DNA from 2 places in the Streptomyces sp. NPDC046931 genome. Region 2 is predicted to be linked to the other one. Evidence: riboswitches for the same ligand, from Rfam matches in the RefSeq annotation. Region 2 holds a riboswitch; the other holds the start of a gene.
The links. A riboswitch is a leader RNA that binds a small molecule or an ion and turns the genes downstream of it on or off. The one in region 2 is predicted to bind glycine.
Positions count from the first base shown of each region.

Region 1: it holds a riboswitch for glycine, as region 2 does, so the genes downstream of both, gcvT (glycine cleavage system aminomethyltransferase GcvT) here and gcvP (aminomethyl-transferring glycine dehydrogenase) in region 2, are expected to answer to the same signal.

Region 1 is NZ_JBEYWX010000011.1:178,608-194,228, forward strand. Features, by position in the region: gene ABZ876_RS21085 (ABC transporter ATP-binding protein) at 1-33, opposite strand, end outside; gene ABZ876_RS21090 (ABC transporter permease) at 30-1,028, opposite strand; gene ABZ876_RS21095 (ABC transporter substrate-binding protein) at 1,139-2,929, opposite strand; gene ABZ876_RS21100 (ABC transporter permease) at 3,000-4,007, opposite strand; gene ABZ876_RS21105 (enhanced serine sensitivity protein SseB C-terminal domain-containing protein) at 4,352-5,152, opposite strand; gene ABZ876_RS21110 (enhanced serine sensitivity protein SseB) at 5,453-6,244, opposite strand; gene ABZ876_RS21115 (AAA family ATPase) at 6,594-7,268, opposite strand; glycine riboswitch at 7,440-7,551, shown strand; gene gcvT (glycine cleavage system aminomethyltransferase GcvT) at 7,725-8,843, shown strand; gene gcvH (glycine cleavage system protein GcvH) at 8,952-9,329, shown strand; gene glyA (serine hydroxymethyltransferase) at 9,342-10,604, shown strand; gene ABZ876_RS21135 (L-serine ammonia-lyase) at 10,690-12,057, shown strand; gene ABZ876_RS21140 (hypothetical protein) at 12,302-12,637, opposite strand; gene ABZ876_RS21145 (phospholipase domain-containing protein) at 12,607-13,317, opposite strand; gene ABZ876_RS21150 (hypothetical protein) at 13,398-13,739, opposite strand; gene ABZ876_RS21155 (phosphatidylinositol-specific phospholipase C domain-containing protein) at 14,225-15,247, shown strand; gene ABZ876_RS21160 (glycoside hydrolase family 25 protein) at 15,331-15,621, shown strand, end outside.
Region 2 is NZ_JBEYWX010000015.1:8,309-23,929, forward strand. Features, by position in the region: gene ABZ876_RS24250 (MerR family transcriptional regulator) at 251-931, shown strand; gene ABZ876_RS24255 (DNA polymerase IV) at 987-2,384, shown strand; gene ABZ876_RS24260 (PRC-barrel domain-containing protein) at 2,431-2,802, opposite strand; glycine riboswitch at 2,916-3,011, shown strand; gene gcvP (aminomethyl-transferring glycine dehydrogenase) at 3,189-6,074, shown strand; gene ABZ876_RS24270 (DUF5999 family protein) at 6,195-6,401, opposite strand; gene ABZ876_RS24275 (hypothetical protein) at 7,352-7,936, opposite strand; gene ABZ876_RS24280 (glutamate-cysteine ligase family protein) at 8,491-10,008, shown strand; gene ABZ876_RS24285 (type II CAAX endopeptidase family protein) at 10,251-11,051, shown strand; gene ABZ876_RS24290 (PhzF family phenazine biosynthesis protein) at 11,120-11,929, opposite strand; gene ABZ876_RS24295 (restriction endonuclease) at 12,176-12,589, opposite strand; gene ABZ876_RS24300 (PadR family transcriptional regulator) at 13,075-13,734, shown strand; gene ABZ876_RS24305 (SRPBCC family protein) at 13,806-14,234, opposite strand; gene ABZ876_RS24310 (Clp protease N-terminal domain-containing protein) at 14,472-15,158, shown strand; gene ABZ876_RS24315 (EamA family transporter) at 15,211-15,621, shown strand, end outside.

The DNA.
Region 1 (15,621 bases), on a different contig from region 2:
CACGGCCGCTCCGCTCTTGCTGAGTTCGGTCATGCGAGCCTCACTCGGGGGTCGATCACGGCGTACAGGACGTCCACCACGAGGTTGGCGAGCAGCACCGCGAGGGAGGTGATCAGGGTGACGCCCAGGATGATGGGCAGGTCCTGGTTCCTGATGGCGTTGAGCACGGCCTGGCCGAGGCCGGGCAGGCTGAAGGTGGTCTCGGTCAGGATCGCGCCGCCGATGAGGGCGCCGAGGTCCATACCGAGCATCGTCAGGATGGGCGTCATCGTGGAGCGCATGGCGTGCTTGCCGATGACGGTCTGCTCGCGCAGGCCCTTGGCGCGGGCGGTGCGGATGTAGTCCTCGCCGAGGACCTCCAGCATGGTGGCCCGGGTGATCCGCGCGTACATCGCCGCGTAGAGGAAGGCGAGGGTGACCCACGGCAGGATCATGCCGCCGAGCCAGCCGGTGAAGCTCTGACCGAGGGGCACGTACTGCGCGTCGATCCACTTCAGACCGAAGGCGAAGATCGCCAAGGAGAGCAGACCGGTGAAGTAGATCGGGAGGGAGACGCCCGCGAGGGCGACGACCATCGCGCTGCGGTCCCAGAGGCTGCCGCGCTTGAGCGCGGAGAGGACACCCGCTGCGACACCGAAGACCAGCCACAGCACCGCGGCACCGAGCGCGAGACCCAGGGTCACCGGGAAGCGGTCGGTCAGCACCGGCCAGACGGCCTGTTCACTGCGGAAGGAGTAGCCGAAGCACGGCGCGGCGCAGTGGGTGACGTCGCCACCCGCCGCGTAGGTGCGGCCGGCGAAGATGCCCTTGAAGAAATCCCAGACCTGGATGTAGATCGGGTCACCGAGGCCCAGCTTCTCCCGCACCGCCTGGACGGCGGCGGGGTCGGCCTGCTTGCCCACGAAGCTCGTGGCGATGTCGACGCCCGCCCACTTGGGGACGAGGAAGAAGATGCTGAAGACCACCAGGATGATGACCATCAGCATCACTACGGCGGCGAACAGCCGCCTGATGAGGTAAGCGAGCACAGCTTACGGCCCGCCGCGGGACCGCGGGCACCGGAGGTTGTCCGGTGGCCCGCGGCCCCGCCGCGCCGGCCTTCACCTGCCTTTCGTGCCGTGCGGCGGGTGTGCCGGGGTTACTTCGCGGACTTCAGGCCCAGGTTGACGAAGTCGTACTGACCGCTGTACGCGTCGGTCGTGTACACGTTCGCCAGTCGGTCCCCGCGCCAGTTGATGAACTTCTCGAAGACGAAGGGCAGGTAGTAACCGCCCTCCATCACCTTGTGGTTGATCTGCGTGGCGATCTGCGTCTTCTTCGCCTCGTCGAGCGTGTTGACGTAGTCGTTGAACAGCCCGTCGATCGCCTTGTCCTTGATCAGGGCGTAGTTGTTGTTACCGCTCTGCAGGATGTACTTGCTGTCCCACAGCGGCAGACCGAAGCCCTGGACGGTCGGGAAGTCCGGACCCCAGCCCATGATGATGACGCCGTAGCCCTTCTTCTTCACGTTCGAGGGGCTGCCGATGATGCCGGTGGTCTGCGAGCCGTCGTACTGGTCGATGTCGGCGGTGATGCCGACCTTCTTCAGCGACGCCTGCAGGGACTGGGCGGTGGCCACCTCGACCGGCTTGTTGTTGCGGACGGCGATGGTGGTCTTGAAGCCGTTCGGCTGGCCGCAGGCCTTCAGCTCTTCCTTGGCCTTGGCGGCATTGCCGGTCTTGTTGGCGCCGGCCAGCTCGAACGGGTCGTACTTCTGGCCCTCGGAGCCCGGGACGGACGGCGGCAGCATGTTGGTGCCGATGTCACCACCGGCGACCGGGCCACCGCGCGCGGTCTGCAGCGACACGTGGTCGGCGCCGTAGATGACGGCGTTGCGGCAGTGGATGTTGTCGAACGGCTTCACGCTCTGCGGGAAGGCCGCGTAGCGGATGTAGCCGGAGACCGGGTTGTCCAGGTTCGCCTTGTGCTGCTTCAGGGCGGCGGTGCGGCCCTGCGGCGACATGCCCGTCTGGTTGATGTCCAGGTCGATGTCGCCGTTGATCAGGCGCTGGTCGAGGTCGTTGGCGTTCGAGAAGAACTTGATCGTGATCTTGTCCGGGTACGCCTTGCGGACCGGGTCCGAGGACTGCTTCCAGTTGGTGTTGCGGACCAGCGTCAGGTCCTTGCCCGGGTTGTACGACTCGAACTTGTACGGTCCCGAGGAGAACGGGTGCAGGGAGTACTTGGACTTGGTGTCCTGGTCCTGGCGGACCGGGGACGCCGAGGTCAGCGCGAGCACTTCCTCGAAGTCCGCGTTCGCCTTGGGCAGGTGGAAGACGATCGTCTTGTCGTCGGGCGTGTCGATCGCCTTGAGACCGAGGTGGTCCGCGGCCTTGTCCTTGTACGGGCCCTGGTACTTGCCGTCGGGGTCCAGGAAGTCCTTGAGGTAGGTGGGACCGCCGGACAGCACGTCCTGCGCCCAGACACGCTCGATGCCGTACTTGATGTCCTTGGAGGTGATCGGCTTGCCGTCCTCCCAGGTGATCCCGTCGCGCAGCGTGTACGTGTACGTCTTGCCGCCGTCGCTGACCTTGGCGAGCCCGGTGGCGAGGTCCGGGGTGAGCTTGGCGCCTTCCTTGCCCGGCTCCGTCTTGTTCGTGACGAGCTGACGGCTGTAGTAGCGCATGAAGTTCCACGCGAAGCCGTAGTAGCCGCGGGTGGTGTCCCACGAGTCGGCGTCCTGGGCGCCGCCGAACCTCAGCGTGCCGCCCTTCTTGGCCAGCGAGGCCTGGGCGACCTTGTTGTTCGCCGCGTCGAAGCCGGCCGCACCGTTCTTCGAACCGTCGCTGTCCTTGCCGCCGCCGCACGCCGCCGTGGTCAGCAGCGCGGCGACCACGGCGGCAGCGGCCATGGCCTGCTTGCGCCGCCCTGAGGTGCGTTGGGTAGTCACGATCTCGGATCCTCCGGGTTAGATGAGAGACCCCGTGTGTAGTGCCACGGGTCGCTTGGGGTACGGCAGTTCAGCGGGAGCCCTTCGGGTCCAGCGCGTCGCGCACGCCGTCGCCGAAGAGATTGAAGGCAAGAACGGTGATGAAGATCGCCACGCCCGGGACCACCATGTACATCGGGTCCGAGTCGTAGTAGTCGATCGCGTTCGAGAGCATCTGCCCCCAGGAGGCCGTGGGCGGCTTGACGCCCACGCCCAGGAAGCTGAGCGCCGCCTCGGTGAGGATGTTGGTGGGGATCATCATCGTCGTGTACACGATGATCGGCGCGACGAGGTTGGGCAGCAGTTCCTTGAAGAGGATGTAGAAGCGTCCTGCACCCAGCGAGCGGGCCGCCTCCACGTACTCGCGCTCACGCAGCGAGAGCGTCTGGCCGCGCACCACACGTCCGATGTAGGGCCAGCCGAAGAAGCCGATGACCAGGATCATCACGAACACTCGGACGCCCGTGCCGCTCAGTCCCAGCATCTCGTTCGGCATGACCGAGACCAGGGCGATGATGAACAGCAGCTGCGGGAAGGCGAGCAGTCCGTCCATGACCCGGCTGATGGCGGAGTCGACCCAGCCGCCGAAGAAGCCGGCCAGGATACCCAGGACGGTACCGAGGATGACGGCGACGACCGCCGAGAGGAAGCCGACCAGGAGCGAGATCTGGGCGCCGTAGAGGATGCGGGCGAAGATGTCGCGGCCGTTGACCGGCTCGATGCCCAGCAGGTGGTCGCCGCTGATTCCACCCAGCGAACCCGTGGGTGTGCCGAACAGCGGGTCGATCAGGTTCTCGTGGTAGGCGTCCGGGTCCTGTCCGACGAGGTTCGTGATGACGGGCGCGAGCAGCGCGATCACGATGAGGACAAGCACGACGACGCCGCCCGTCAGGGCCAGCTTGTCCCGCTTGAGGCGCTCCCAGGCGATCCGGCCCAGGGAACGCCCCTGTACAGCCTTCGCGTCAGCGCTGACTACGGCCGCTTCCTCGGCAGCACTCGGCGCCGCTTCCGCGGTCGGCTCGTGCAATGGTGCCGTCATCTGGCAGGGACCCCTCTCAACCGGCGGTGACCGGCGCGCACTTGCCGCGGTGGCGGCATGATCAGTCCGTCGTACACAGGGGTCGAACCCCTTGAAGCGGGAGTCTTCAACGCTTCGGCGATCAGTTGCCAGACTTGAGGGTGAAAGGATGCGTAAACGTGATACGGGTAGAGGGGTTCCGTTATCCGGACGGTGGGTAACGGGGTGCGGACACCCGCCAATCAGGGCACTTCGCACGTTAACTGGACTATCCACGCTCATCTACGCGCGAAGAGGGGCTCTCGGTGGCGGAGGTGACCGAAAGCCGGACACCGCACGGAGGGTCACCACCGCGCGGCCGGACATCAGTACGCGCCGCGCACCGGCGGGTAGCCGTATCCGCCGCCCGCCGGGGCCTGGACCGGGGGCGCATGGGCCTCGCGGTCGTAGAACGGGCGGGCATGGGCGCGGAGCCACATCGCGACCGGGTCGTGCTCGTCGGACATCGCGACGGTCGACACGGGCAGTCCCTCCGGGACCGCCGCGACGGACTGCTGCATCATCGCGCGCACCGAGTCGACGGCGGGCGGCGAGGTGTCGTAGACGTCCAGGCCGATCGCCAGATAGGGCGCGCCGAGGGCAGGCTGCACCCAGGCGCGGCGCAGCGAGCGCACCGCGGGAGTGCGGTGCGCGTTCTGCGTGAGGAGGGCGTAGAACTGCGGGATCTCGATGGCCGGTTCACCGAGCCGGAGCGGGCCGGCGGGCTGGCGCTCGAGACCGGCCGCGATACGGCGCAGGTCCAGCCAGGGGATGCCTACGCCGCCGCCCGGCGCGTGCGGATTCAGCCAGAGGCCGTAGTGGTCCGGGTAGAGGGTGCGGGCCACGTCGAGGCCGTCGACCACCTCGTAGGAGCGGTTCCAGCCGCTGGCCGAGAGTTCCTGGGCGGAGGTGACGCAGGGCGCGTAGCCGTAGCCGTTCACCTCCATGTTGCCGTACTGGGCGTCGGGCGATCCGGCCTGGCCGTGCCAGAGCAGCATCCAGACCTGGCCGGACGACGGGGTCGCGAGTACGCCCAGCAGCGCCTCGTAGGCGTCGTAACGCCCGGGCGTCACCTGGCGCAGCATCTGCTCGACCTGTCCGGCCGCGGCCGTGCCCGACGCGCTCACCCTCTACCGCCCCTTCACCACAAACCTGACAACCCCGACGGAGGCTCTTCGGTGCGGTGTGCACGGTTTTCAGCCGCGTCACTCCGACCGAGCCATTCTCCCCTGTCCGCAGGACACCGCATCCCACCGTGTACGGCCGCGGCGCGGGCCGGGCCTCCGGCCGGAAGCGGGCTTGTTCCGTCCCGGCCATGAAACCAGGTTAAGGCGCCATACTGACAGCACCTCGGCGCGCACCACCCCGCATCCCCGGGCACCGCGCGCCGCGTCCGCGGGCGGCTCGGTGACCGGGCCGGCGAAGGCTCAGTAACCGTGCTGGTAGAAGGGCCGCACCCGCTCTCGCAGCCACTCCCCGACCGGGTCCTGGGCGACATCCAGGAACACCATGTTCACGGGCGTCGCCACCGGTACCTTGCCGAGCGCCCGGCCGAGCGCGTCGAGCGGGAGCGCACGTATGTCGGCGTCCCAGGAGGAGAGTTCGACGCCGATGAACATCACCGGGTCGGCGGTCTCGATCGCGGCCAGGCAGCGCCGTGCGGTGAGCACCACCCCGGTCGCCGCGAACTCGGCCGACGCGGCGGCGAGGAAGTCCACCGGGTCGTCCTGCCAGTCGGGCTCGAAGAGCCGGACACGCCCGCCGCTCACCGGGCCGTCCAGAGGGGTACGCCCGGCGCGGCACAGCTCGGCCACCGCGTCCGGCGGCAGCGGCACCCCGACCACGCCGCCCAGGTTGACCGCGATGCCGACCTGCGGGGGCAGCCCGCGGGCGAATTCGACGGCGGGCGCGATCGTGTACGACATGTGGTTGCCGACGACCTGGCGGAACTGCTCCTCCGAGCTGAACACCGGCACGTACGCCTGCCCCTCGATCTCCGTCGTGGGCAGGTCGAGCGGGCCGCTGTGCGGGCCGCCGCCGCTCGGCAGCGGCACCCACAGGAAGCTGCGGCCGAGGACCTCGACGATCCGGCCGCCGGCCGAGGGGATGCCGAGCGAGGCGGAGAGCACCTCCTCCAGCTCGTTGCCCGGCCATCCGCCGTGCGGGTGGGGGTGTGCCTGTGCGGGGAAGTCCGCGGGAAGATCCGCCGGGAAGTCCATCTGCTACCGCCTGCTGAGGAACCACTGCTGAGACCGGAAAGGCTATCGGGCGCCGGGGCCGCCGGTCGGCCCCACCCCGCAGCCGCCCCCGAAATCGATACGGCCCACGAGACCGACGCGCCTCGGCCCGCGACGTCGAAACGCCCCGGCCTCCCGAAACCGACTCGGCTCGGCCCGCGACGCCGATTCGACCCGGCCCCCTGAAGCCGGGGCGGCCCGCCCCCGATGTGGACGGGCTCGGCCCGCAGAGGCCACGTAGTCCCGCACCCGAGTGGATACGGCCCCGCAGCCGAATGGATACGGCCCCGCGCCCGAATGGATACGGCCCGGCACCCTAAGCCGATACGGCTCAGTCCTCGAAGTCGATGCGCCCCAGGACGTCCGCCGCTTCCCGGTCCAGGAGGATCACCGAGCCGCAGCCGTCCGGGACCGTGCCCTGCTCGACGGAGCCCAGCAGGCGCCGGGTGGCTCGGCGGTGCTTGAGGAACGCGTACCGCGAGACGCCCCGGCCGCGCTCGCGCTGGCCCGCCAGGGCGGTGTCGGCGGTGACGTCGAGCACGAGCAGGTGGAGCGTGCCCCCGCGGCGGCGGGCCGACCGGGCCAGCCAGGCACGCACCCAGGTCTGCGCACCGCAGTCGTGGACGACGACACCGGTGCCGGCCCGCAGGGCGCGGCGCAGGCCGGCGTAGTGGGCGAGGCGGACGAGGGGGCGGTAGACCGCGTACGGCAGGAAGCGGGAAAGGCGCGCGTCCCAGCGGTCGCGGACGTCCTGGGAGTCGATCCGCACGCCCCGCACGGCACGGCGCATGAGAGTGGACTTGCCGCTGCCGGGCAGACCCGTGATCACGACGACGTCGCTCGGGCCGAAGGTGAGGCCCTGGGGGCCACGGCCCGCGCGGTCGCGCAGGTCGCGGACCCTGACCGCCCGCGCCGGCCGGTGGGCCTGACGGGCCGGGGATCCCGGCTGCCCGGGCACCGCGATGCCCGACGTCGTCGCGTAAGCCGTCGTCCTGTTCACCGTGATCGTCCTCCCCTGGGGGTCAGGAAGTCCCGTGCCCGTCGAGTGTAAAGAGAAGGTAATGCGCGGTGTCTCGTGATTCCGTCGTCGTAGCGCCACAGGCCGGTTACAGATGCGGCCCTGCCACGATCGGACGAGGCATGCAATGATGTGCCCGCCAACTGCATACCGGCCGCTTGAATCCGCGCGGGAGAGTCCCGGGCCCGTACCTCTGCCGTACGACCGCCCGGGCGCCGAAGGAGCAAGTCCCTCCCTTGAATCTCTCAGGCCCCGATACCGCGCGGGCGAGGCACATCTGGAAAGCGGGCCGCTTCAGGTGGCTCCACCCAAGGTGCAAGCCGTGACGACCCGCCCGGCGGGGTCATGGCGAACCTCTCAGGTTCCGATGACAGATGGGGAGGAACGACCTCGCCCCTCCCCCACGTTCGCGCGGGGGACCCCATCGCCCTGGGAGCACAACCGATGAGCAGCAGCCCCCTGCGCCGTACCGCGCTCGATGCCCTGCATCGTTCGCTCGGCGCCACGATGACCGACTTCGCCGGCTGGGACATGCCCCTGCGGTACGGCTCCGAGCGCGACGAGCATGTCGCCGTCCGGACCAGGGCGGGCCTCTTCGACCTCTCGCACATGGGCGAGATCACGGTGACCGGCCCCGAGGCGGCCCGGCTGCTCGACCATGCCCTGGTCGGCAACATCGGCTCCGTCGGCGTCGGCCGCGCCCGCTACACCATGATCTGCCAGGCGGACGGCGGCATCCTCGACGACCTGATCGTGTACCGGCTCGGTGAGCGGGAGTACATGGTCGTCGCCAACGCCTCCAACGCCCAGGTGGTGCTCGACGCGCTCGTGGAGCGTTCCGCCGGCTTCGACGCCGAGGTGCGCGACGACCGGGACGCCTACGCGCTGATCGCCGTCCAGGGCCCCGAGTCCCCCCGCATCCTGAAGTCCCTGACCGACGCCGACCTGGACGGCCTGAAGTACTACGCGGGCCTGCCCGGCACGGTCGCCGGCGTCCCGGCCCTCATCGCCCGCACCGGCTACACCGGCGAGGACGGCTTCGAGCTGTTCGTCGCCCCCGAGCGCGCCGAGAAGCTGTGGCAGGCGCTGACCGAGGCGGGCACGCCGGCCGGCCTGATCCCCTGCGGCCTGTCCTGCCGGGACACGCTCCGCCTGGAGGCGGGCATGCCGCTGTACGGGCACGAGCTGACCACCTCGCTGACCCCCTTCGACGCCGGGCTCGGCCGGGTCGTGAAGTTCGAGAAGGAGGGCGACTTCGTGGGGCGCACCGCGCTCCTCGAGGCCGCCGAGCGCGCGGCGCAGAACCCGCCGCGCGTCCTGGTCGGGCTGGTGGCCGAGGGCCGGCGTGTGCCGAGGGCCGGGTACGCCGTCGTCGCCGGCGGCGAGGTGATCGGCGAGGTCACCTCCGGCGCTCCCTCGCCCACGCTGGGCAGGCCGATCGCGATGGCGTACGTCGACGCCGCGCACTCCGCGCCCGGCACGGCCGGGGTCGCGGTGGACATCCGGGGCAGCCATGAGCCGTACGCGGTCGTGGCGCTGCCGTTCTACAAGCGCCAGAAGTAGACACTGGGCCCGGGCCGGACGGACACCGCACCCGTCCGCCCTGCTCACGCGCGTCCTCAGCACTCCCCCCTTCACCATCACTCCCCCGCGTACAGGAGAATTCAGGCCATGAGCAACCCCCAGCAGCTGCGCTACAGCAAGGAGCACGAGTGGCTGTCGGCCGCCGAGGACGGCGTCTCGACGGTCGGCATCACGGAGCACGCGGCCAACGCGCTCGGCGACGTCGTGTTCGTCCAGCTTCCGGAGGTCGGTGACACGGTGAGCGCGGGCGAGACCTGCGGCGAGCTGGAGTCGACCAAGTCGGTCAGCGACCTCTACTCCCCGGTCTCCGGCGAGGTCACGGAGGTCAACGAGGACGTGGTGAACGACCCGTCCCTGGTGAACACCGCCCCGTTCGAGGACGGCTGGCTGTTCCGGGTGCGCGTGTCGAAGGAGCCCGCCGACCTGCTCACCGCGGACGAGTACACCGAGTTCTCCGGCAGCTGAGGAACCGCATCCATGTCGCTTCTGAACACACCCCTGCACGAGCTCGACCCTGACGTCGCCGCCGCCGTCGACGCCGAGCTGCACCGCCAGCAGTCCACCCTCGAGATGATCGCCTCGGAGAACTTCGCCCCGGTCGCGGTCATGGAGGCCCAGGGCTCGGTCCTCACCAACAAGTACGCCGAGGGCTACCCGGGCCGCCGCTACTACGGCGGCTGCGAGCACGTCGACGTGGTCGAGCAGATCGCCATCGACCGCGTCAAGGCGCTCTTCGGCGCCGAGCACGCCAATGTGCAGCCGCACTCGGGCGCGCAGGCCAACGCGGCGGCGATGTTCGCGCTGCTCCAGCCCGGCGACACGATCATGGGTCTGAACCTGGCGCACGGCGGCCATCTGACCCACGGCATGAAGATCAACTTCTCCGGCAAGCTCTACAACGTGGTCGCGTACCACGTGGGCGACGACGGCACCGTCGACATGGACGAGGTCGAGCGCCTCGCCAAGGAGAGCCGGCCGAAGCTGATCGTCGCGGGCTGGTCGGCCTACCCGCGGCAGCTGGACTTCGCCGCGTTCCGCCGGATCGCGGACGAGGTCGGCGCGTACCTCATGGTCGACATGGCGCACTTCGCAGGTCTGGTGGCGGCGGGCCTGCACCCGAACCCGGTCCCGCACGCCCATGTGGTCACCACCACCACCCACAAGACGCTGGGCGGCCCGCGCGGCGGCGTGATCCTGTCGACGGCCGAGCTGGCCAAGAAGATCAACTCCGCGGTCTTCCCGGGCCAGCAGGGCGGTCCTCTGGAGCACGTGATCGCCGCCAAGGCTGTCGCCTTCAAGGTCGCGGCGAGCGAGGACTTCGAGGAGCGGCAGCGGCGGACGCTGGAGGGCGCCCGCATCCTGGCCGAGCGCCTGGTCGAGGACGACGTCAGGGCCGTGGGCGTGGACGTCCTGTCCGGCGGCACCGACGTGCACCTCGTCCTGGTCGACCTGCGCGACTCCGAGCTGGACGGGCAGCAGGCCGAGGACCGCCTCCACGAGGTCGGCATCACGGTGAACCGCAACGCGATCCCGAACGACCCGCGCCCGCCGATGGTCACCTCGGGCCTTCGGATCGGCACGCCCGCCCTGGCCACCCGCGGCTTCACGGCCGAGGACTTCGCCGAGGTCGCGGACGTCATCGCCGAGGCGCTGAAGCCGTCGTACGACGCCGAGGCGCTGAAGGCCCGGGTGAAGGCCCTGGCCGACAAGCACCCGCTGTACCCGGGTCTCGGCAAGTAAGTCACCTACCGGCCGGCACCGCGCACACTGGAGTGTGCGCGGTGCCGGGTCGGCCCCTGCACCACCCCGTAATTGAGGAGTCACCGTGGCCATATCGGTCTTCGACCTGTTCTCGATCGGCATCGGCCCGTCCAGCTCCCACACGGTCGGCCCGATGCGCGCGGCGCGCATGTTCGCCCGCCGCCTGGAAAACGAGGGCCGGCTGGAATCGGTCGCGTCCGTGCGCGCGGAGCTGTACGGCTCCCTCGGCGCCACGGGCCACGGCCACGGCACGCCCAAGGCGGTCCTGCTCGGGCTGGAGGGCTCCTCGCCGCGCACGGTGGACGTGGAGGGCGCCGACCAGCGGGTGGAGGACATCAAGGAGTCCGGCCGTCTCCGGCTGCTCGACCGGCACGAGGTCGCGTTCTCCTTCGACGACGACCTGGTGCTGCACCGCCGCAAGGCGCTCCCCTACCACGCGAACGGCATGACCCTGTGGGCGTACGACGCCTCGGATGCCGAGCTGCTCACCAAGACCTACTACTCGGTGGGCGGCGGCTTCGTCGTCGACGAGGACGCCGTCGGCGCGGACCGCATCAAGCTCGACGACACGGTCCTGAAGTACCCCTTCCGCACCGGGGACGAGCTGCTGCGCCTGACGAAGGAGACGGGTCTGTCGATCTCCTCGCTGATGCTGGAGAACGAGCGGGCCTGGCGGACGGAGGAGGAGATCCGCGAGGGCCTGCTGGAGATCTGGCGGGTCATGCAGGGATGCGTGGCACGCGGCCTGTCCCGTGAGGGCATCCTGCCGGGCGGCCTCAAGGTGCGCCGCCGCGCGGCCGTCACCGCGCGCCAGCTGCGCGCCGAGGGCGACGCGCTGGCCCACGCGATGGAGTGGATCACCCTCTACGCGATGGCGGTGAACGAGGAGAACGCGGCGGGCGGCCGGGTGGTCACGGCCCCGACGAACGGTGCCGCGGGCATCATCCCGGCGGTGCTGCACTACTACATCAACTTCGTGCCCGGCGCGGACGAGGACGGGGTGGTCCGCTTCCTGCTCGCCGCGGGCGCGATCGGCATGCTGTTCAAGGAGAACGCGTCCATCTCCGGCGCGGAGGTCGGCTGCCAGGGCGAGGTCGGCTCGGCCTGCTCGATGGCGGCGGGCGCGCTGGCGGAGGTGCTGGGCGGCACTCCCGAGCAGGTGGAGAACGCGGCCGAGATCGGCATGGAGCACAACCTCGGCCTGACCTGCGACCCGGTCGGCGGTCTGGTCCAGATCCCGTGCATCGAGCGCAACGGCATGGCGGCGGTCAAGGCCGTCACGGCGGCCCGCATGGCGATGCGCGGCGACGGCTCGCACAAGGTCTCCCTGGACAAGGTCATCAAGACGATGAAGGAGACCGGCGCCGACATGAGCGTGAAGTACAAGGAGACGGCCCGGGGCGGGCTTGCGGTGAACATCATCGAATGCTAGGAAGCAGGCCCTGACCAGCGCGTTACTTCTTTCGGCGCTGTCAGGGCCTTCCCTGTCCACATGGCGGAATGGACGTTGGCGGTGCGGTGGCCGGGCGACGACCGCACGGTGCGACACGTGGCCGGAGGGCCGAAGACCGCAAGGAACGGTCTTCGGCCCTCCGGCTGGGTACAGCGGCCGTGGCGGCTATGACGACGGGCGGCAGGTGTGGGCCTCCGCATCACAGCACGGCCTCCGAGGCAGGCTAGTGGTGGCCGAAGTAGCGGTCGTGATCCCGGTACCGGTCGCCGTACCAGCCGTGGCGCCCGTCCTGGCCCCGGTGCCAGCCCCGGTTCCGCTCCCAGCCCCGGTGCCAGCCCCTGTTACGCTCCCAGCCCCGCTCCCAGCCCCGGTGCCAGCCCCGGTCCCGGTCGCCGAAGGGACCGTCGTGGTCGCTCCTGTGGCTGAGCGAGTGACCCCTGCTGTTGTCGCGGTCATCGCCGGCTCCGGCGGCCAGGGCCGGCATGGCGGCCGCGCCGACGAGTGCGCCCGAAGCCACACAGATGGCGATCAGGCGAACCGCCGTACGAGAAACAGACATGAATCTGTCACCTCACGTTCGTGCACACCGACCCCGGTCGGGGCGGACGTGCAATCCCAAATTCCCGGCTCGGTGCCGAGACCCCACACGGTGGCTCCCCACGGCGACACCAGGCCAAGGAAACGATTCGCGTTACAAAGCGCGGATATATCCGTAACTCTCCCTTGTATGGGCCATTGATACCGGGGAAGGGCCTGGGCGTCGGCCCTGTCCCCACTCGGAACCACGCTGAGAGCAGGCGAACAAGCAGCTGACGGTCCGTCACGCTCCTGACTGTCTCGCTGCCTCGACTCCTTCGAACGGCTCAATGGCTTCGGTAACGACCGGGGGGCGTCTGTTCGGGGGACCCGTTGCGGTCCGCGGCGATCCGGTCGACCGGCAGCTCCGACCGGCCGTGGGCAGTGGCCCGCGGCCGGTCTCGTGGGGTGCTGTGCCGCGTGCACGGTGCCCTCGTACCGCTGGGCGCAGCGGGTGCCGGTGGCGGCGGTGACCGTGACGTCGTACCGGCCCTCGTCGGTGCGCCAGGTCAGCCGGGTGCGCTCGCCCGTGCCGACCCACACGGTGCGCTCCTCACCGGCGAAGTCGTTCGGCGTGATCGTGAACGCCACCTCGGTGCCGCCGGCGTTCCGCAGCTCCAGCTCCAGCCAGGCGTGGCCCGGCTGCCGGTCGCCGTCGTACACACCGATCCGGTTCTTCGCGTCGGGTGCGTCCCTCGTCCAGTGGAAGGAGAGCCTGTCGCCCTCGTGCGGGGCGGGGGTCCTCAGCTCGACCGGGTCGCCGACGGGGGCGCCGGAGAAGCCGAACGGCTCCGTCTTGGCGAGGACGCCGTAGCCGTCCTTGGCAGATACGCGATGTACGGGCCGCCGCTCAGGCCGGAGGTGTCGAGGGTGGTCTGCCCGGACGCGCCGGGCACATACGTCCACACCAGGGAGCTGCCGCCGCTGCCGGGCAGCCGGTCGGCGGGGTAGACGCCGATCCGGTTCCTGGCGTCGGGCGCGTCCGCCGCCCAGGTGAAGGCCGGTCTGTCGCCGCGCTGCGGGGGTGCCGGGGAGGCGATCGCGATGCTGCTCCCGGACGTGGCGGCCTGTGAGAGGGCTGGCACGGTGTTGGGTCCTCTCCGCTCCCGGGTGCCGCCACGGCGATACCCGGGTGAGCAAAAGTTGTCTCGATAACTTCGCCCTCAGCAAGCCGTCCTACGACAACGGGCCAGTGAACGACGGGTTGCCGCCATCCGGGAAGCAGACAGAAATCCAAGGTTGCCCGGTGGGCGCCGGACGACCGACACCGGACCTCGAAACCCGGTCTGATCAGGGAGGTTATGAGCCGGCCGGACTCCTCGACGGTCCACGAAGGCCCGGAGCCGCGTCTTTGGCCGGACGGCGGCTCAGGGAGACATGGCGCCCCTCGCCCTTCGGCGACCCGCAAGGTGCTGTGCACACATCGGCCCGTACGCGGACGGCCGCGGTGCCGTCCACGGCCCCGGGCCGCCCCGGGGCCGTTGTTCCCCCCGGGGCTACCGTGCAGTAATCCGCCCCTTCTAGGCTTCCGCCAACTCGGTTCGGCAGAAGGGGAGTTGATGTGCGAGTGATGAGACGGGTGGCGGCACTGCTGGGTGCCGCCGCGATGGTGACGGCAGCAGGGAGCACCGCCCATGCGGCGACGCCCACATTCACCGACGCGACCACGATCGGGACGCACAACGCCTACGACAAGGCCAAGTACACGTACTTCGCACAGGCGTTGGACTCCGGCGCGTCACTGCTGGAGCTGGACGTCTACGTCGACAGCCTGACCAAGCGGTGGCGAGTGAGCCACAGCAACCCGCTGGGCAACAACAACAACTGCGAGGCCGCGAAGACGCCGGGCGAGCTGTACAGCAAGAGCCGCGACCAGGATCTCGGCAGCTGTCTGGACAACATCGCGGCCTGGAACCAGCTCCACCCCGACCACCCGCCGATCGTTTTCAAGGTCGAGATGAAGGTCGGCTTCAACAACAACGCGGGCCTCGGCCCGGACGAGTTCGACACTCTGGTGTCGCAGAAGCTGGGCAGCAGCGTCTACAAGCCGTCCGACCTGATGGGCGGGACGTACTCCTCCCTGGACGCGGCCGCCAAGGCCAACGCCTGGCCCTCCCGCGACTCCCTCAAGGGCAAGTTCCTCTTCGAGCTGATCCCCGGCACGGTGGAGCAGGCCAACCCGTTCGACCACTACTGGACGGACCGGGAGTACGGCGACCACCTGCGCGACCTGTACGCATCCGGGAACATCTCCAAGGCCGAGGCGTTCCCGGCCGTTCTGGGCGCCTCTTCCGGCGATCCGCGTGCCGGCCGCTACGACGCCTCGATCCGCCCGTGGTTCGTGTTCTTCGACGGGGACGCGGCGGCGTATGTCAACAACGGCTACGACACCGCCTGGTACGACACCGACCACTACTTCCTGATCATGACGGACGCGGCCGGCGTCTCGCCGGCGATCTCGTCCACGAACCCGACGGACGCGGAAGTGGCGGCACGGCTCTCGCTGCTGGCCGGGCGTCACGCGAGTGTGATCACCTCCGACTGGGCGGCCAAATCGGCCTCGGTTCTCGGTTCGGTGGCCGAGCGCGGCTGACAGGCCCCCTCAGGGGGCATACCACCGGTACCAGGGTGAACCAGGCAGCGATCCCTGCCCCACGAGCACTTCAGGGAGCCCCCATGCTGCGAGGCATCGACGTCAGCGCGTACCAGTCATCCGCCTACGACACGGACGGCCTCTCCTTCGTCTTCATCAAGGCGACGGAGGGGCGTTCGTATGTGAACCCCAAGCTCACCGCCCAGACCAAGACGGCCCGGGACGCCGGCTGCGTGGTCGGCTTCTACCACTTCCTGTGGCCCGGGAACATCGCGGCCCAGGCCGAGTACTTCGTCGCAAAGGCCCCGGAGAAAGCGGGCGACGTACTGGCCGTGGACTGGGAGACGACCGGCGACGGCACGCACGCGAGCACC
Region 2 (15,621 bases):
CGCTGAAGCGTGGAGCCGCGCCCGGACGCTCAGGCTCGCCGAGGAACACCGAGTACGCGCAGCTCCGGTCGAAGGCGCGTACGCCGTCTCATGATCCGCGGCCAGGGCATTCGGCTAGCCTTTCCCCGCGGAAGGGCACGGGAAACCACTCGCAGGGTGATTATCACTCGGCGTGCCGAGTGTGGCGATCGTTGACGCACCCCCGGTGACTGCCTACCGTCGAGAAGGCAGGTCAAGGACGGAGGTCGGCGTGAGAAGCAGCGGCGGCGGCACGGCAGGGGGTGCCCCCGGACGCGGTCTGGGGGAGAGCGGCCCGTACCCTCCCTCAAGCTCTCGGCTCCGTTCCAGCGGGGGGTATCCCCCTCATGGTCATGCGTCCGGCTCCCCCTCCCAGCTGCCCGCGGCCGTGCCGGGGGACGCCGGGGCGGCTTCCGAGCACAACGACATCGGCTATCGAGGCCCCACGGCGTGCGCCGCCGCGGGCATCACCTACCGGCAGCTGGACTACTGGGCCAGAACGGGTCTCGTCGAACCGAGCGTGCGACCCGCCTACGGGTCGGGGACTCAGCGTCTGTACAGCTTCCGGGACGTCGTCGTCCTCAAGATCGTCAAGCGGTTCCTCGACACCGGTGTGTCCCTTCAGAACATCCGCACCGCCGTCCAGCACCTTCGGGAGCGCGGCTTCCGTGACCTGGAGCGGATGACGCTCATGAGCGACGGCGCGACGGTGTACGAGTGCACCTCGCCGGACGAGGTCCACCAGTTGCTCCAGGGCGGACAGGGCATCTTCGGCATCGCCGTGGGCGTCGTGTGGCGGGACGTGGAGAACGCGCTGTCGCAGCTGCACGGGGAGCGGGTCGACACCGGCGAGACGATCGTCGGCCACAATCCGGCGGACGAGCTGGCGCGACGCCGCAATCGGGCCGTCTGAGACGCACCGCGGTCGCCCCGCCGCATTGTCAGTGGCGTAGGGCAGCATCGGAAATGTGAGAACCGCGCCCACGATCCTGCATCTCGACATGGATGCCTTCTACGCCTCGGCGGAGCAGGCGGCCAAGCCGAGCCTGCGCGGGAAGGCCGTCGTCGTGGGCGGACTCGGGCCGCGCGGGGTGGTGGCGACGGCGTCGTACGAGGCTCGTGTCTTCGGCGTGCACTCCGCGATGCCGATGGCCCAGGCACGCAGGCTCGCGCCGAACGCCGCGTATCTGGTGCCGCGCTTCGGTTTCTACCGGCAGATCAGCGAACAGGTCATGGGACTGCTGCGGGCCTTGTCGCCGCTGGTGGAGCCATTGAGCCTCGACGAGGCGTTCGTGGACCTGGAGGCCGGGGGAGTGGCCTGGGACGAGGAGTCGGCGCGCCTTGTGGGAGTCGGACTGCGCGCGGACATCCGGTCGGTCACGGGACTGACGGGCTCCGTGGGACTGGCCGCCTCCAAGATGCTCGCGAAGATCGCCTCCGAGCAGGCCAAACCGGACGGCCTGGTGGTGATCCGGCCCGGCACCGAGCGGGCGCTGCTCGGGCCGTTGCCGGTGCGCACGCTGCCCGGGGTCGGGCCCGCCACCGGGGACCATCTGCGGCGGGCCGGGATCACCACGGTCGACGAGATCGCCGAGGCGGGGGAGGACGAACTCGTCAGGCTGCTGGGCAAGGCCCATGGGCAGGCGCTGTACGCGATGGCCCTGGCCAGGGACGAGCGGCCCGTCGTGGCGGAGCGGGAGGCCAAGTCGGTGTCGGTCGAGGACACGTACGACGTCGACATCCACGACCGGGTCCGGGTCGGCCTGGAGGTGCAGCGGCTCGCGGACCGATGTGTGCGGCGGCTGCGGGACGCCGGGCTTTCGGGAAGGACCATCGTGCTGAAGGTGCGCAGATACGACTTCTCGACCCTGACCCGCTCCGAGACCCTGCGCGGACCGACGGACGACCCGGCGGTGGTGCGCGAGGCGGCCGCGCGCCTGCTGGAGTCCGTGGACACCACCGGCGGGGTCCGGTTGCTCGGCGTCGGCGTCAGCGGGCTCGCCGACTACACCCAGGAGGACCTGTTCGCCCAGGCGCATCTGGCCGCGGGGGAGCCGGCGGCCGGGGAGCAGCCGGAGGCGGAGGCCACCGCCGTGCCCTCCGCGGAGGAGCCGGCGGTACCGGCCGAGCCGGTCTGGCGTGCCGGGCAGGATGTGCGGCACACCGACCACGGGCACGGCTGGGTGCAGGGCAGCGGTCTGGGCCGGGTGACCATACGGTTCGAGACCCCCGACTCCGGGCCCGGGCGCGTGCGTACGTTCCGTACCGACGACCCCGGGCTGGAGCCGGCGGATCCGTTGCCCCTGGTGCCACGAAGACCCGAGGCCGCCGAGACGCGGTCGACGCCGGGGGCCCGCGGGGCGTGAGGAGTCCGCCCGGCCGTGGCGTGCCCGGGCCGGAGGAGTCCCGCGCTCAGCTGCCGTCGGACTCCGCGAGCCGCCCGAAGTCGCGGTCCGGCGGCGCCGGCGGCGGGGCCACATCGAGGCCGTAGTGGTGGTAGAGCTGCAGCTCCTGTTCGGGGGAGAGGTGCCGGCCGACGCCGAAGTCGGGCGCCTCCTTGATCAGCGCACGTTCGAAGGGCACGTAGAGCGCGCCCTCGACGAGTCGGCTGGGCTCCAGCGGCACGAAGGCGTCCCTGCTGAACAGGCCCGTCCGTATGGCCGCCCACTCCGGCACTCCGGTCGCGTCGTCGAGATAGACCTCGTCGATCGTGCCGATCTTTACGCCATTCCGGTCGAACGCCTTGCGGCCGATAAGATTCCGCGGATCGATGTCGGTCTGCACGGTCCCTCCAACTGGTCGCAACACATCCGTAGCTCTACAAAAGAGCACATTCAGCACGGCGGCCACTCGAAGACTGTCTTGTTGTGTCCGCTGGTAGTCTGGCAAGCGGCTGCTGACCCCGTGCGGGAGAGCCCTTCGGAGGGATCCGAAGGCGCCGAAGGAGCAAACCCTCCCCGGAAACTCTCAGGCACACGTACCGCACGGACGAGGTCACTCTGGAAAGCAGGGCGGGCGCCGACGGCTCCCGCTCTCACCGACGGTGAAAACCGGAACGCCTTCGCGCGGACCGGTGAAGCTCTCAGGTCGAGATGACAGAGGGGGAGGCCGTCGGGGTACCCGCGCCGGGGTGCCCCTCGAAGGTCGCGTCAGACCAGGAGGCCTCCGCAATGACCGCCCATCGCACTCCGCTCTCCGAGCTCGAGCAGGGAACGCCCTTCGAGCAGCGCCACATCGGGCCCGACCAGGAGGCGCGGGCCAAGATGCTCGCGCACATCGGCTACGGCTCGCTCGACGAGCTCACGGCCGCAGCGGTCCCGGATGTGATCAAGAACGCCGACGCCCTGGACCTGCCGGGCGCGCGCACCGAGGCAGAGGTGCTGGCCGAGCTGCGTTCGCTCGCCGACCGCAACCAGGTCCTCGACTCCATGATCGGTCTGGGCTACCACGGCACCTTCACGCCCCCGGTGATCCTCCGGAACGTGATGGAGAACCCGGCCTGGTACACCGCCTACACCCCGTACCAGCCGGAGATCTCGCAGGGCCGGCTCGAGGCGCTGCTCAACTTCCAGACCATGGTCGCCGACCTCACCGGCCTGCCGACCTCCGGTGCCTCGCTGCTCGACGAGGGCACGGCCGCCGCCGAGGCGATGGCGCTGTCCCGGCGCATGGGAAGGAACAAGAAGGGTCTCTTCCTGGTCGACGCGGACGCGCTGCCGCAGACCATCGCCGTGATCCAGACCCGTGCGGAGCCCACCGGCGTCGAGGTCGTCGTCGCCGACCTCAGCGACGGAATCCCGGCCGAGGTCGCCGAGCGGGAGATCAACGGCGTACTGATCCAGTACCCGGGCGCCTCCGGTGCCGTACGCGACATCCGGCCTGTCATCGAGCAGGCCCACAAGCTGGGCGCGCTCGTCACCGTCGCCGCCGACCTGCTCGCGCTCACCCTGCTGACCTCCCCCGGTGAGCTGGGCGCCGACATCGCCGTCGGCACCACCCAGCGTTTCGGCGTGCCGATGGGCTTCGGCGGCCCGCACGCCGGCTACATGGCGGTGGGCGAGAAGTTCGCCCGGAGCCTGCCCGGCCGTCTGGTGGGTGTCTCCGTGGACGCGGACGGGCACAAGGCGTACCGGCTCGCGCTCCAGACGCGGGAGCAGCACATCCGCCGTGAGAAGGCGACCAGCAACATCTGCACCGCCCAGGTGCTGCTCGCGGTGATGGCCGGCATGTACGCCGTCTACCACGGGCCCGAGGGCCTGCGGACCATCGCGTGGCGCACGCACCGCTACGCCGCGATCCTGGCCGCGGGCCTCACCGCCGGCGGGGTCGAGATCGTCCACGGCTCCTACTTCGACACGCTGACCGCGCGGGTGCCGGGCCGGGCCGGCGCGGTGGTCGCCGCCGCCCGTGAGCGGGGCGTGAACCTGCACCTGGTCGACGCCGACCATGTGTCGATCGCCTGTGACGAGACGACCGGGCGGGCCCAGCTGGGTGCCGTCTGGACCGCGTTCGGGGTCGAGGGCGATGTCGCCGCGCTCGACGCGACCACCGAGGACGCGCTGCCGCAGGCGCTGCTGCGCACCGACGACTACCTCACGCACCCGGTTTTCCAGGAGCACCGCTCCGAGACCGCCATGCTGCGCTATCTGCGCAGGCTGGCCGACCGCGACTACGCGCTCGACCGCGGCATGATCCCGCTGGGCTCCTGCACCATGAAGCTCAACGCGACCACCGAGATGGAGCCGGTCACCTGGTCCGAGTTCGGGCAGCTGCACCCCTTCGCGCCCGCCGAGCAGGCGCAGGGCTACCTCACGCTCATCGGTGAGCTGGAGCAGCGGCTCGCCGAGGTCACCGGCTACGACAAGGTGTCCCTCCAGCCCAACGCCGGTTCGCAGGGCGAGCTGGCCGGTCTCCTCGCGGTGCGCGGCTACCACCGTGCCAACGGCGACGACCGGCGCACCGTGTGCCTCATCCCGTCCTCCGCGCACGGCACCAACGCCGCCAGCGCCGTCATGGCCGGTATGAAGGTCGTCGTCGTGAAGACCGCGGAGGACGGCGAGATCGACGTCGAGGACCTGCGCGCCAAGATCGAGCAATACCGCGACGAGCTCGCGGTGCTGATGATCACCTACCCGTCCACGCACGGTGTGTTCGAGGAGCACGTCGCCGAGATCTGCGCCGCCGTGCACGAGGCCGGCGGTCAGGTGTACGTCGACGGCGCCAACCTCAACGCCCTGGTCGGCCTCGCCAAGCCCGGCCACTTCGGCGGCGACGTCTCGCACCTCAATCTGCACAAGACCTTCTGCATCCCGCACGGCGGCGGCGGTCCCGGCGTCGGCCCGGTCGCGGTGCGCGCGCACCTGGCGCCGTACCTGCCGAACCACCCGCTGCAGCCCGCGGCCGGTCCGGAGACGGGCGTCGGCCCGATCTCGGCCGCCCCGTGGGGCTCGGCGGGCATCCTGCCGATCTCGTGGGCGTACGTCCGGCTCATGGGCGGCGAGGGCCTCAAGCGGGCGACGCAGGTGGCGGTGCTCTCCGCCAACTACATCGCCAAGCGCCTCGAGCCGCACTACCCCGTGCTGTACACCGGACCGGGCGGGCTGGTCGCGCACGAGTGCATCATCGACCTGCGCCCGCTGACCAAGGCGACGGGTGTGAGCGTCGACGACGTCGCCAAGAGGCTGATCGACTACGGCTTCCACGCGCCGACCATGTCGTTCCCGGTCGCCGGCACGCTGATGATCGAGCCGACCGAGTCCGAGGACCTCATCGAGCTGGACCGGTTCTGCGACGCGATGATCGCCATCCGCGCCGAGATCGAGAAGGTCGGCTCGGGCCAGTGGCCCGCCGAGGACAACCCGCTGCGGGGCGCCCCGCACACCGCCGCGGCGCTCGGCGGCACGTGGGAGCACGCGTACACGCGCGAGGAGGCCGTCTTCCCGGCCGGCGTGTCCGCCGCGGACAAGTACTGGCCGCCGGTGCGCCGCATCGACCAGGCCTTCGGCGACCGTAACCTGGTCTGCTCCTGCCCGCCGCTGGACGCTTACGAGGAGTAATCAGCGTCGGACATGCGTCGGGGCCGGTTCGGAGCGTTCGTCTCCGGCCGGCCCCTCGTATGACGGGGCGGTGTCCGCCCCTTGTGTCACGGGGCGGTTCCCTGCCCCGTGGTGCGCCGCTCAGGCGGCCGTCATCACCTGGTCCGTGCCCAGCGGGCGGTGCGGGGCGATGATCTGGCCGTCGGGCAGAAGCTCACCGGTGTCCTCGAAGAGCAGAACGCCGTTGCACAGCAGACTCCATCCCTGCTCCGGGTGGTGCGCCACGAGTCGGGCGGACTCCCGGTCGGCGGATTCGGCGGTCGGGCACGGTGGCTGATGCTGGCACATGGTGGATGGGATCTCTCGCTCTGACGTAATGGGTGAGATGGCTGTCGTGTCTGTCCTGCGGCTCGTCGCGTCGTTCATGGCCGCCCCCCGTTGGCGATACGTACCGGAACCCAGTGTTGCCTCACGGCCGTCGGTCCGCAGGCATTTCGCTGTACTGGCTCTCACAGGTTCATGACGCGTCACCCGCGCGGACGGTTCAGTCCAACTCCCCGTTCCTTCGGGTGGTTTCCGATGGCCGGAAGGGGCTAGTCCGTGTGGGTCGCCCGGCGCGTCGCCCTCGCCCCTGGGTGCCTCAGAGCGGTTTGACGGCCAGAAGGGTTTCGCGAGTTCGGTGCGCTGCCAGGAGGTGAGCCGGGCGCGGATGCGGTCGGTCTGGCCGCCGAGGGTCATGTTGCCGGCGATGAGGAGGCCGCCCGGACTCAGCGTCGCGGTCAGTGCGCCGACGGCGGCAGCGGTGGGGGCGAAGCCGTGGAAGAAGGCGATGTCCGCGCTCGTTGTGGCGACCGGGGGAAGGATGTCGCTGCCCTCGCCGGTGTGCAGGGTGACACGGTCGGCCAGGCGCCGGCGGGCCAGGTGGAGGGGCAGTAGCCGCATCCGTGCTGTTCGAGGTGGGCGAGGGTGGCGGCCCTGATGTCTCCGAAGCGGTCGCGGGCGGGAGCCTGGGTGGCGGCGGCGCGCCCGCCGGGGCGGCGGGAGCGGCGGGAGGTGGTCATACGGGCTTTCCGATCGCGGGGGCCCCTGGTGGACTCCGTGCAGGACAAGCTGAGACCCGTCCGGGGCCGAGGGGCCGGTCGGGCAGGTCCGGCCCCCGGCGCCGACGCTCCGGAAGCCGCAGCGGAGCCCGGGAGCCGAAGCCCGCGCGAGTGTGGTGTGCGTCGGCGCATGCACGCAACGTGCCCCGCGGCCGTTTCCGGCGGCGGGGCACGAGTCGGGGGCGGGCGGGTCGGTGTCTATGCGGGCGAGCCGAGCAGCGGGGCCGGAGTCATCCGCAGAGTGAGCACCGGCAGCAGGTCGGCGACGCGGTGCGGACGGTGGGCCGCGATGCCGGGCGGGGCCGGGGCGAGCGGAACCAGGAGATCGGTCGGGGCCGGGGAGCCCGTCGCGCCGTCGGCCGAGCAGTCGCCGTGCAGCCACAGGGTGAGCATGTACAGCGTCGGCACGGACAGCAGCCGGGCCTGGTAGGGCTGGGTCACCGCCTCCGCCTGGCGCAGGGCCTGTTCGGTGGCGGCGATGTAGGGGCCCTCGAAGAAGTGCGAGAAGGCCCAGCCGTCAGGGGTCAGCATGGTCTCGGCGGCGGCGACGGATCGGTCTCCGCAGCGGACGAGGAAACGCCACCCCGCGAGCCGGGTCGCCCACGCGCCCGCGGGGGTGATCCGGTCCAGTACGTGCACGGGCAGCGGAAGTTCGGGTGTCGTCGGGCCCTGGGCGGCTCGCAGGGACGGGGTACGAGCCTCCTGGACCGCGGTGGGGGAACCGAGTGCCGTGAGGACGGAACGGAGAGCGGGCGGGGGTGCCGGGGGGACATGCAGCAGCATGGTGGGTCGCCTCTCATTCGACAGGCACGGTGGCGCTGGGGGGCGGGGCGGGGCGGGAAAGGCGGGCGGACAGTGCTGTCAGCTCTCGGGGTCAGAGGAGCGGGGGAACTGTGCCCGGACGAATGGAGGCGCTTTGACGACAGGGCTCAGGACCGCGCGCACCAACTCTCTCTGCCCCGTGCGGAAAGTTTATACGACACATGTTCATGCAATGTTTCGTCTAGTCGTCCGACGTATGACGACAAGGGGATATCCGGTCGCTGATAAGCGGTATTCGTCCCGATACGGAGCGAGGCCACCGGTCGCCACCTCGGATGACTCGCCCGTAGCGGTCGGCCGGTTCTCGTCGGCGTTTTTCACGACATGGTTGCGCAGTGAAACTTCCTACTGCGACATGCCCTGGGAATGTGCCCGGTGATACTGCCCGCCCAGCCTAGCGGGTGGCGGCCGCACGCGAGGACGTTATCGATCGCGTAGCCGGGGCATCATCCACCGTGACCCGGGACAGCAGCGGCCGGAACGCCGGCCTGCCCATCTTAGGAGGGACGTACCCGATGGGAGAGAAGGTCGTGGCAGGGCCATTCGACCTGTCCGATCGTCAGCGCTACCGCGACAAGCTCAGGCAGTGCCTGACGGGACTTGCGCGACTGCTGGAGGAGAAGCGGTTCGATCGTCCGAAGAACCTTGTGGGTCTGGAGATCGAATTGAATCTCGCCGGGCCCGACGGCATGCCGAGAATGATGAATGCGGAAGTGCTGGAAAGGATTGCCAGCCGAGATTTCCAAACAGAACTCGCCATGTTCAACCTGGAAGTCAACATCGCTCCACACCGGCTGGGCGGCAGGGTATTCGACCGGCTTGCCGAAGAGCTGCGCACCTCGCTGGCCTATGCCCACCGGAAAGCGAACGAGGTCGACGCCGGCATCGTGATGATCGGCATTCTGCCGACGCTCGGCCGTGATGACCTGGTCTCCTCCAACCTCTCCGCCGTCGACCGGTACACCCTGCTCAACAATCAGATCATGGCCGCCCGCGGTGAGGACTTCACCCTCGACATCGAGGGGGTGGAGCGGCTTGTGTGCACCTCCCGTTCGATCGCGCCCGAAGCCGCCTGTACGTCCGTCCAGTTGCACCTCCAGGTGACTCCGGCCCGCTTCGCCGACGTCTGGAACGCGGCGCAGGCGGTCGCGGCGGCACAGATCGCCGTAGGCGCCAACTCTCCCTTTCTGTTCGGGCGTGAACTGTGGCGCGAGTCCCGGCCGCCGCTGTTCCAGCAGTCCACCGACACCCGGCCGCCCGAACTCCAGGCGCAGGGGGTGCGGCCGCGCACCTGGTTCGGCGAGCGCTGGATCACGTCGGCCTACGAACTCTTCGAGGAGAACCTGCGCTACTTCCCGGCGCTGCTGCCGATCTGCGACGACGAGGACCCCCTGCGCGTCCTCGACGAGGGCGGCACGCCCAAGCTCGCCGAACTCGTCCTGCACAACGGCACGGTGTACCGCTGGAACCGGCCGGTGTACGGCGTCGCCGGCGGTGTCCCGCATCTGCGGGTGGAGAACCGGGTGCTGCCCGCCGGCCCCACCGTCACCGATGTGATCGCCAACGCGGCCTTCTACTACGGCGTCGTCCGCGCCCTCGCCGAGGATGCGCGGCCGGTGTGGACGCGACTGCCGTTCGAGGCCGCCGCCGCCAACTTCGACGACGCCTGCCGCTACGGCATCGAGGCGCGACTGCTGTGGCCGCGGCGCGGACGGTACGGCGGCACCACCGAGGTGGAGGCCGTGGACCTGGTGCGCGACGAACTGCTGCCGCTGGCCGCGGCGGGGCTCGACGCGTGGGGGGTCGAGCCGGCCGACCGGGACTTCTACCTCGGTGTGATCGAGGAGCGGTGCCGGCTCAGGGCCAACGGCGCGACCTGGCAGGCCGCCACCTTCCACCGGGCCCTGGCGCAGGGGCTCGACCGGGACGCCGCGCTGGCCGCGACGACCCGGCGGTACGGCGAGCTGATGCACGCCGGTGAGCCGGTGCACACCTGGCCGGTCGGGTTGCCGGAACCGGTGCTGCTGGGCTGAGCGGTGACTCCCGTCCCCGGCCGTACGCCCGGCCGGGGACGTCGAGCGCTCCGGGCCGGCCCCCTGTTGAGTGCGTGCCGTGAAGCACCCGTATGGCAGAGCAGGAGGGAAGCGGGTACGCCCCGAACGACGTCCGTTCCCCCTACGGCCGGTCGCGCACGATCTTCGTCGTTTCTGCCGAGGCCCTGGCGGGGCGAAGATGGGACGAGGCGGGATCGCTCATGGCGCAACAGGAGGCGGGAGTGCAGGTGGAGACAGGGTCGGTGGCCGATACTTTTCCGGCGGAGCGGCCGACGCGACGGATTCTCCGTAACGAGACGCTGCTGGTGCTGGCGCTGTCGCTCGGTGCGAGCGGTGTGTCGGCGCTGATCAGCTTTGTCGGCTCGGTCACCAAGCCCGGCGGGCTCAAGGAGCAGGCGGCCACCCTCAACGCGTCGGCCGCCCCCGGCCGCCCCTGGCTGGATCTCGCCTGGCAGCTCTTCGGGATCGCGACCGCGCTGGTGCCGGTCGCGCTCGTCGCGCACTTCCTGCTGCGGGAGGGCGCGTCGCTGCGCACGCTCGGCTTCGACCGCGCGCGGCCGTGGCCGGACCTCGGGCGCGGGGCGGCGATCGCCGCGGTGATCGGTTCCACCGGCATCGCGTTCTATCTGGCCGCCCGGGGTTTCGGAGTCAACCTGACGGTGGTGCCGGAGGCGCTGCCCGATGTGTGGTGGAAGTTCCCGGTGCTCGTCCTGTCGGCGGTGCAGAACGCGGTGCTGGAGGAGGTCATCGTCGTCGGCTATCTGCTGCGCAGGCTCAGCCAGTTGGGATGGACCCCCGGCACGGCCCTGGTGGCCAGCTCCGTGCTGCGCGGCTCCTACCACCTCTACCAGGGCATCGGCGGCTTCCTGGGCAACATGGTGATGGGGGTGGTCTTCGTCTGTCTCTACCGGCGCTGGGGCCGGGTCGGCCCCCTGGTGGTGGCCCACTCGCTGCTCGACATCGGGGCGTTCGTCGGGTATGCCCTGCTGGCGGGGAAGGTGGGCTGGCTGCCCACGGCGTGAGGGACGACGGCGACGGGAAGGGTCGTACGGCACTACCGTACGACCCTTCCTCGTGACCCTCGTCCGCGTCAGCCCAGCAGTTCGCCCTCGATCACCGTGACCGCATGGCCGCTGAGCAGGGTGCGGTCACCGCGGAGTGCGGTGCGGACGCGGCCGGAGCGCGGCGAGGCCTGCAGACCGATGAGGTCCGGGCGGCCGAGACGCTCGGCCCAGTAGGGCGCCAGGGCGGTGTGGGCACTGCCGGTGACCGGGTCCTCGTCGATGCCGACGTTCGGGAAGAAACAGCGCGAGACGAAGTCGTATCCCCGTGAGGGGTCTTCGGCGCGGGCGGTCGCGATGACACCCCGCGGGGAGTGGTGGCCGAGCGCCCTGTGGTCGGGGGCGAGGCCGAGCACGGTCTTCTCGTCGGCGAGTTCGAGGATCAGGTCGCCGACGTCCGGGCCGGTGTCGACGGCGGTGAGAGGTTCGGCACCGAGGGCATCGGAGAGTCCTTCGGGGATCTCGGCGCGGGAGAGGGGGGCGGTGGGGAAGTCCAGGGTGATCGAGCCGTCCTCGTGCGGCGCGGCGCCCAGCACTCCGCCGCGGGTGGCGAAGCGTACGGGGCCCTCGTGGGCGCCCGTGGTGTGCAGCACATGGGCGGTGGCGAGGGTCGCGTGGCCGCACAGGGCGACCTCGGTGGCGGGTGTGAACCAGCGCAGCGCCCAGTCGGCCTCGCCGCCCTCGGGCAGACGGTGGGCGAACGCGGTCTCGGCGTGGTTGACCTCGCGGGCCACGTTCTGCAGCCAGTCGTCCTCCGGGAACGCGTCGAGGAGCAGGACACCGGCCGGGTTTCCGGTGAAGGGGCGGTCGGTGAAGGCGTCGACGATTCGAATCCGCATGGGCCGACGCTAGACCCCGCCGCACGGGCCGGGCCAAGGCCAATCCGCAGGGTCTGGACCCGAGTACCGAGAGCGGCAGGTTCCGCCTGAGAGGTCGGTCACTCGTGGGCGCTGATGGCGTCCCGCCGGGTGGTGTAGCCGATCAAGGCGCCGGAATCCGCAGGTCGGGGACGGTGACTCCGCCAGACCGAGTGCTCAACTCGCCTCAGCAGGGCGCCTCGTGGACCGCTGCCTTTCCGGAGATCGTCAGGGGCCTTGTACCGGAACGCGTATCGCTTGATCCCATACACCACGACGCGGGACACGACCTGGGCGCTCGTGCGGTTCCGGCCTGGCCTTGCCGGTCTTCGGTACCAGTAACTCGCTCAACGTGGTGCCCTTCATCCAGGACTCGAGCCGGTCGGCGTCGATCAGCGTCAAGCGACGGCGAGCGGCGGCCTTGCGTTCGCGCTTCGTGAACGGCCCGGGGGCGACAAGGATGGTCACCTCAGCAGTCGGCTGTACGCGAGCGGCGTCGTCGGAGGTTCGGATGCGGCGGGGGTCTACGGAGCGGTCGTCGCGCACTCGTTCGCACTCCACGGCAGCTTTTCGGCCGTCCGGCAGATAGCCGGTCATCTGGCCGCCCAGCGTGTCGCCCCTGACCCGCTGCACGCCGGCCATCGCGGCGGCACAGGCCGGCGATGTATTCCTCGAACGACGGCGTTCATCTCAAACACCGGCTCCGGCAAACGCTGGTACCGCTCGAACCCAGTCGTCCTCCCGGTCCCGCTGCATGTCGGTTCCCCGCTGGGTCTGGCGTGCGGCGCAGCATTCGCACGACCTCTACGAGCGGAGCTCGCCGCGCCCGTCGCCCTCACGCGCACATGATCCTTCCCGGCGCTGCGTGGCCGTCTTTTGACCGGCTGCTGCTCCGCGTTCGCGGCTGTTGGGCTTGCGAGCTCACAGCGTTGCAGGCGGAAGGCGTATCGCGAGCGCCGGTCAGGATTCGATGAGACGGAACGTACCGGTGGTCAGAAGTCAGCGAGACCGGTCGAACTTCCCTGAGACAGGTCATCCGAATGCCGGGAGGCGAGTCTTGTCATGCCAGCTCTTCCGATATATCGTTGACGTATCGTGACAGGTCGACGATGGATGGAGTGATGGCGATGCGTTCCCGTGGACAGGACTTCGGATTCGAACGGCACGGACACCACCACGGCGGCCCCGGTTACCGTGCGCGGGGTGGCTTCGAGACGCGGCGCGCGGCCTTCGGGCCCTTCGGGCCGGGTGGCCCTGGAGGCCCCGGCGGTCCCGGATTCGGCGGCCCGGGCTTCTTCGGGTCCGGCGGCCCCTGGGGCGGCCGCGGCCGGGGCGGACCGCGAGGCAGGGCGCGGCGTGGTGACGTACGGGCGTCGATCCTGGCTCTCCTCAAGGACCGGCCCATGCACGGCTACGAGATGATCCAGGAGATCGCCGAGCGCAGCGGCGGGGCGTGGAAGCCCAGCCCCGGCTCGGTGTACCCCACCCTCCAGCTGCTCGAGGACGAGGGGCTGATCGCCAGTGAGAGCGAGGGCGGCAAGAAGCTCTTCGCGCTCACCGAGGCGGGTCGTGCCGCGGCCGACGAGGGCCCGGAGGTCCCGTGGGAGGAGGCCTCGCGCGGCGTCGACTGGGAGGCGCTGCACGAGATCCGGCAGGCCGGCTTCGGCCTGATGGAGGCGTTCGGCCAGGTTTGGAAGGCCGGCAGCAAGGAACAGCGCGACAAGGCCCTCGCGGTCATCAACGAGGCCCGCAAGAAGCTGTACCTGATCCTCGCCGACGAGAGCTGACGGTACGACGGGTACGGCCCGTGCGGGCGCCCCGCGGCACACGGCCGCGGGGCGCCTTCGTGTCCGCCTGCTCAGGACACCAGTGCACCGAGCCGGCGCAGCGACTCCCGGAGCGCGGCCGTCGCCGAGTCCTTCAGCCTGCCTGCCATCAGGGAGACCGCCGCGCCGGTGAACTCGCCCTCGATGCGCACCGAGGTGCCCTCGCCCTGGGGTGTCAGCGTGTAGCGCGTGGCGAGGTTCACGGCCATCGGACCCGTGCCGCGGATGGCCAGGACACGTCCGGGCACCAGTTCCTCGATGGTCCAGGCGACCTCGGCGGGGAAGCCCATGAGCTTCATGTTCTCCTCGAAGGTCCCGCCCACTTCCAGGACCTGCGGGCCGCCCTTCGGGAAGCCGGTGTGGGTCGCGTTCCACTCGCCGTACGCCGACCAGTCGGTGAGCCGGGCCCACACCTTCTCGGCAGGCGCCGCCACACGTGTTTCCGCGCTGACTTCGGCCATACGACCACCCCTTGGCGTCGGCTGCTGCGGCGGGCGCAGCTACGGTGTCGCGGAAGGTAGCCCCGGGAACCCGAACATTCAAGACTGATGGACCGTCAGGAATGCGGGGGGGGCGATGGGCCCGGGCAAGGCGGCGCGCTGTTCGTCAGGGAAAACCGCGCGATCTCATCCGTAAGGAGGAGAAGCAGCTCAGCCATCCCCAACCTGCGTCGGATGCGAAGATGCTGCCCGCCGAGGATGACCCGGGCCGCCGGGACTGATGGGGTAGGGGATGTGCCACCCCGTCATTCCCAGCGGCCGGCCGCCGCACCCGGCGCGCACCACACCAGCCTCGATGCCAGGCTCACCGCCGAGCTGGCAGCGGTGGTCGCGGGTGCCCGCAGAAGGGCGGTGCGGGACGGTGACCGGCAGACCGACACGGCGCATCTGCTGCACACGCTCCTGGAGTCCGACGCCGAGGTGCGGTCCGTTTTCGACGGCCCGCAGGTCGCACGGCTGCTCGGTTACCTGGTCCAGCGGGCCATCGGCTACGGCCTGCGCTGGCAGAGCACGGTCGAGGACTCCGGCGCCCTGCCGGTGCTCGGCGAACCGGAGCGCTGGTCGCCGGCGGCGGCGAGCGCCCTGAGCGCGGCCTATGGGCGCGCGGCCCGGCGAGGCGTCGCACGCGCGCGGGGGCTCGATCTGCTCGCCGCGATCCTGGCGGACCCCGAGTCGCGGGCCGTCGAGGTCCTCGGCCGCGGAGGCGTCGACGTAGCGGCCCTCCAGGCCCGGATCCAGGCGGGGGCAGGGGCGGAGGGGTGCCCCGCCGGGCCCCCGGAGGCAGGGCACGTCCCAAGTGGGGACGGGACGCCGCCGACGGCGCTCCCGCCGCGGATCCCGCCCTGCCGAGCGCCCCGCCCGGGGGCGTGGACGTCCAGGCCCTGAGACAGGTGCCATCGGGAGTGACGCTCATGTCGTCGCCTGTCATCATGTGCCGATGCATATGTCTCAGGGGACTCAGGGGACCCGTGGCCGGGGCGTCGGCCTGGGGCTCGCGCTTGCGTCCGCGGTCGCCTTCGGCGGGTCCGGTGTCGCGGCCAAGCCGCTGATCCAGGCGGGTCTCGACCCGCTCCATGTGGTGTGGCTGCGGGTCGCGGGCGCCGCGCTCGTGGCGCTCCCGCTCGCCGTACGCCACCGCGCGCTGGTGCGCGAGCGCCCCGCGCTCCTCACCGGTTTCGGCCTGCTCGCCGTGGCCGGCGTGCAGGCCTGCTACTTCGCCGCCCTCTCCCGTATCCCCGTCGGTGTCGCCCTGCTCATCGAGTACCTCGCGCCCGCGCTCGTGCTCGGCTGGGTGCGCCTGGTGCAGCGGCGGCCCGTCACACGCGCCGCGGCGATCGGCGTGGTCCTC